2 regions of the Calderihabitans maritimus genome follow, and region 2 is predicted to be linked to the other one. Evidence: a T-box and tRNA genes for the amino acid it is inferred to sense, from the RefSeq annotation. Region 2 holds a T-box; the other holds one or more tRNA genes.
The links. The T-box of region 2 lies ahead of KKC1_RS10855 (valine--tRNA ligase). A T-box ahead of a tRNA ligase gene usually reads a tRNA of that ligase, here a tRNA-Val.
Positions count from the first base shown of each region.

Region 1: it encodes a tRNA-Val, which carries the amino acid that the T-box ahead of KKC1_RS10855 (valine--tRNA ligase) is inferred to sense. The anticodon was not compared.

Region 1 covers NZ_BDGJ01000042.1:86,653-89,053, reverse strand. Annotated here, with positions in the region: gene KKC1_RS05270 (sensor histidine kinase) at 1-234, opposite strand, end outside; gene KKC1_RS05265 (ABC transporter substrate-binding protein) at 227-1,252, opposite strand; tRNA gene KKC1_RS05260 (tRNA-Val) at 1,638-1,714, opposite strand; gene KKC1_RS05255 (GltB/FmdC/FwdC-like GXGXG domain-containing protein) at 2,000-2,401, opposite strand, start outside.
Region 2 covers NZ_BDGJ01000126.1:10,576-12,976, forward strand. Annotated here, with positions in the region: gene KKC1_RS10845 (C-GCAxxG-C-C family protein) at 1-114, shown strand, start outside; gene splB (spore photoproduct lyase) at 189-1,202, shown strand; T-box leader at 1,302-1,541, shown strand; gene KKC1_RS10855 (valine--tRNA ligase) at 1,605-2,401, shown strand, end outside.

The DNA.
Region 1 (2,401 bases), on a different contig from region 2:
GGCCGTCAGCATTAATTTTTCTTCTATCTTCTGCATCTGACCCTCAATTTCCCGGGCGATCTTCCGAGCAGTAGCCATTTCCCGACTCTGGATGGCCGACTCTAAGTTGAGACGAGCCGCCGAAATGTTAAGCAGGCCCAAAATCAGTAGCGGAATAATGGACATGATAAGGCTAAATGCTAAAACCCGGAACTTGAGGCGCCCTCGCCAACTAAAGATTTTGGAATTAATCACCGGGGCCAACTCCTTCCTGCTTCCTATCCAAAATCACGTCAGCGTAAGATAAACCGAAAGGCGAGATATTTAAACCGAGAACCCGGGCAGTGGAAAGGTTGACCACCAAGCGCAGGTCTTCCGGCAGCTCCACCGGAATACCAGCCGGGTCTTGACCGCGCAACACCTTTGCTACCAGGCGAGCGGCCTGAAAGCCCTGACTGTGAAAGGAAACACCGTAAGAAGCCAGATAACCCTGCTCCACTTCCTCCGCATATACTCCGATAACGGGTATTTTCTTCTGGAAAGAAAATTCAACCAATTGGTGGGTTGCCGATTCCAGATTAAAGCTGGGCAAAATAAGGATGGCATCTACCTCATGGTTGTTAACGGGAGACAAGATTTTGCCCAGTTCTTGGCGGGAATTAACCGCCACCAGGTGCGGTAAAATCCCCAATTTTTCCGCCACTTCCTGCGCCTTTTGTAAAGAAAAAGGAGTAGGCCTAACAATTGGGTCATACAGAATTATTACCTTCCTCACCTCAGGTAACAGCTTTTGCAAAAATTCTAATCTTTTGCCAGTAAGCTCTACATGAAAGTTGTCAACCCCTGTAATATTGGCGCCAGGGTTTCTCAGACTTTTCACCAGGCCGGTTTCGACACTGGAAGCAACACCCATGAACACCACCGGAATTTCCGTTTTTTCCGTGGCTAACTTGGCTGCTTCGGCCTCTATCCCTCCCGCCGCCACAATCACATCCGGATGGAGAGCCACCAGTTCTCTTGCCATGGGAAAGACCCTCTCCCGACTATACCGAGCATTTTTGACAATAAAGTGAACATTTTCTCCCTCGTAATAACCATAAGTCTTTAGTCCTTCTTTTAAGCCTGATAGCTTAGCCAGCCGGGCGTCACCGGAAACAAGAACACCGACTCGGAAAACGGGCTTCTTTTCTTCGTTATCAGTAAGAGCCATAGAGACAACTAAAATTACCAACAACGCTATCATAGTCAGGAAGATTAGACGTTTCTTTGCCATCCTAACCCACCCCTCTCAGAAAACTCCCATGCCAGGAAAAAACAATGAAATAATCACCGGACCCCAACTTCAGTTGGGCTTCCTAAGCCCCCTTTGTTCCAATTTTAAGTAAGGTCGCGTTAGGGTGTAGTTTTAATTCAGAAAAAAGGCCCATAGCCTTGTTAATCCAAGACCAGGGCATTAATTCTAATGTTTTTTTAATTATATCACAATTTCCAAAACAAACTATGACTGAAGAAACTGGGGGTTGTGTCAATAAGTAACAAGTTAAATAATCATCAATTTTCTTGTTTGGTAATAACCTACTACCGCAGGTTGGGCGCCAAACGGGCAGCAAAAAAAGGGTTCCAGGCAAATCACGGGAACCCCAAAACCTTTGAATTGCTGGTGGGGCTGTCCAGACTTGAACTGGAGACCTCTTGCATGTCAAGCAAGCGCTCTGACCAACTGAGCTACAGCCCCTCAATTAGTTTTAAGTTACTCTTTAATTATATTCATTTGATACCTAACCGTCAAGGGGTTGCAGGCGTCCTGAGAAACGCCGTCTTTTTGTCAGTGCCAGCACCGCCAGTTGCCGTTGCTCCTGCGTTAGGGAAAAGGCTTGGAGAAAAATTTTGCCTGTCCTTTAATGTATAGAGAAAAATTATGGACCCAAGGAAGAGTTAAAAAAAGGGAGCCAAAGGCGTTATCTCCTTTGGCTCTCAACTCCTATGCTAAATAGGAGGATGGTAGACATACGGTATTCTTTTACCACCTAGTGTATAGGTTTCCATATGGCCTCTTGTTATAGGGTATTAATTTCCTAAACTTTTTCTGCCAAATTGGTTCAGCTTCCAAGTCAAAAAATTGGCAAAAACGACCAACATAATACTCCAAAACTTTATAATCTTCATCAGTGGGTTCCAATACCTTCACTTCTTTTCCCAACTGATATTCCTGGATTTCTCCCCGAATGTACATCACTCCACCGTGCATTCCAGTACCACAGAAGTTACCTACGACTTCTTGACCCGTCTCTACGTTGAGGCCTAAAACTATGATGATACCTCCTGCCATGTACTCGCCCAGAAAGTCGCCAGCCGTTCCTCCAATGACAATAACTGGAACCTGGTCCTTGTACTCTTTCATATGAATACCTACCCGATATCC
Region 2 (2,401 bases):
GATACTAAAGAGCATTTGCGCCACTGCTTGAAGATAACCGGAAACACCAGTAAACTGCTTATGGCTTTCCTGCTGGAAAAACAAATCGTTTCAACTGAAAATCACTTATCTTAAGGGTTGATAAATTTAGGCATCCTGGTTTGTATTTTTATTGTTTAGGAGAAAATAAAGCATGGGGTGAAAAACTCATGCTTTATTTTGTTCCCAAATTGGTCCTTATGAACCGGCAAGCCCTTGAGTATCCTATGGGTAGTAGATTGATGAAGTGCTTGCAAAAAGAAGGTATCCAGATAAGATTGTTCGATAAAAAGGTTCCTGTTATATCTCGTGGTTCTTTTACCAAAGACTTTTTCTTTGCTAAACAAACTATGGTTGTTACAGTCTGGCGAAGGCGAGAATTTCAAACGTGTAGGCCGTCGGCTCATTACCAACTCCCCCTAGTTTCCGGCTGCCCAGGAATATGTGAATATTGTTATTTGAACACAAATCTCGGGCGGAGACCGTTTATAAAGGTCTATGTGAACTTGGAAGAAATTTTTGCCCGGGCTGAACAATACATTAAGGAGAGAAAACCGGAACTTACCCTTTTTGAAGGTGCTGCTACTTCCGATCCTGTAGCCGTTGAAAGATGGACCGGTTCTCTTCAAAAGGCGATAGAGTACTTTGCCCGCTTTGAAGAGGCGCGGTTTCGCTTTGTAACTAAATTTATTGACATAGACAGCCTGCTGGGGGTAGAACATAAAGGCCATACTGAAATTAGATTCAGTATAAATTGTGATTATGTAGTCGAACGGTTTGAAAAGTTAGTTCCTTCCAATCGAGAAAGGCTTGAAGCGGCTAGAAAAGTAATGGAAGCTGGCTACCCTACAGGGTTTCTGATCGGACCAATTATGATTTTTGATAGGTGGCGCGAGGAATATGGAAAGTTGTTTGAAATGCTGAAGGAATATATGCCAAGAGATACCTCGCTTACGTTTGAACTCATTACTCACCGCTTTACTCCCCGGGCCAAGACTATAATCCGGCAGGTATACCCGAGAACGGAAGTGCCTTTAGATGAAAGTAAGCGAAAGTTTAAGTTCGGGCAGTTCGGCTACGGAAAATATATTTATATGGACGATGACATGACTGAACTCAAAGATTATTTCTCAAGTCAAATAACTAGAGTCTTTCCAAAAGCGAAGATACTTTACTTCGTATAGTTCGCCAACAAATGTCAATGAGGTTGACAGAAATAGTACGGGCAGAGTATTATATTTAATAAATTAATAATTGACGATATTGTAATAAAGTCCCTAAAATTTAAGGCGTTGAAGGGGAGGAGTATCCTGGATACCCCCAACAGAGAGAGAAACTCGTAGGCTGAGAGGTTTCTCAGGAAATGGTTCCAGGAGAAGGTCGCCCCGGAGTCGTTAAGCTGAAAGGTACAGTAAGCTTAACCGGGTAGCCCGTTATAGCTTTAGAGAGTCCTACGCCTTCGGTTCGATCGTATGCGTAGGAAACTAGGGTGGTACCACGGAAGAGCTTCTTCCGTCCTTAGGGGGGAAGAAGCTTTTATTTTTTGGTTGAAAAGATACAGAGGCTGAAATGGGGGGTAGAAAGTAGTGCAGGAAATTTCGAAAACCTATGACCCGAAAAAAGTAGAAGAGAAATGGTATCACTACTGGAATGAACGGAATTACTTTTATGCTCCGGTAGATGAGGAGAAAGAGCCTTTTTGCATCGTGATGCCGCCACCTAACGTTACCGGTTCCCTGCACTTGGGACATGCTCTGGACAATACGTTGCAGGATATTTTAATTCGCTGGAGGCGGATGCAGGGATACAACGCCTTGTGGGTGCCGGGAACTGACCACGCAGGAATTGCCACCCAGGCCCGAGTGGAAGAGGAGTTAGCCAAAGAAGGATTAAGCAAATATGATTTAGGCCGGGAAAAGTTTCTGGAAAGAGTTTGGGACTGGAAACACCAGTACGGAAATAAAATCACCAGCCAATTGCGCCTGCTGGGATCTTCTTGCGACTGGAGTCGCGAAAGGTTCACCATGGACGAAGGCTGTTCCCGAGCGGTACGAGAAGTTTTTGTGCGTTTGTATAAAAAAGGATTGATTTACCGGGGCAATTATATTATTAACTGGTGTCCGAAATGCCAAACTACTATTTCGGACATTGAAGTGGAACACCAGGAGCGGGAAGGCAATCTCTGGCATATTCGTTACCCGGTAAAAGACAGTGATGAATACATTGTAGTTGCTACTACCCGTCCGGAAACTATGCTGGGGGATACAGCCGTTGCCGTTCACCCGGAGGATGAAAGGTACCAACACCTGATTGGTCGTTCTGTTATATTGCCAGTGGTCGGCCGGGAAATCCCCATTATTGCTGATGAGTACGTGGATCCGGA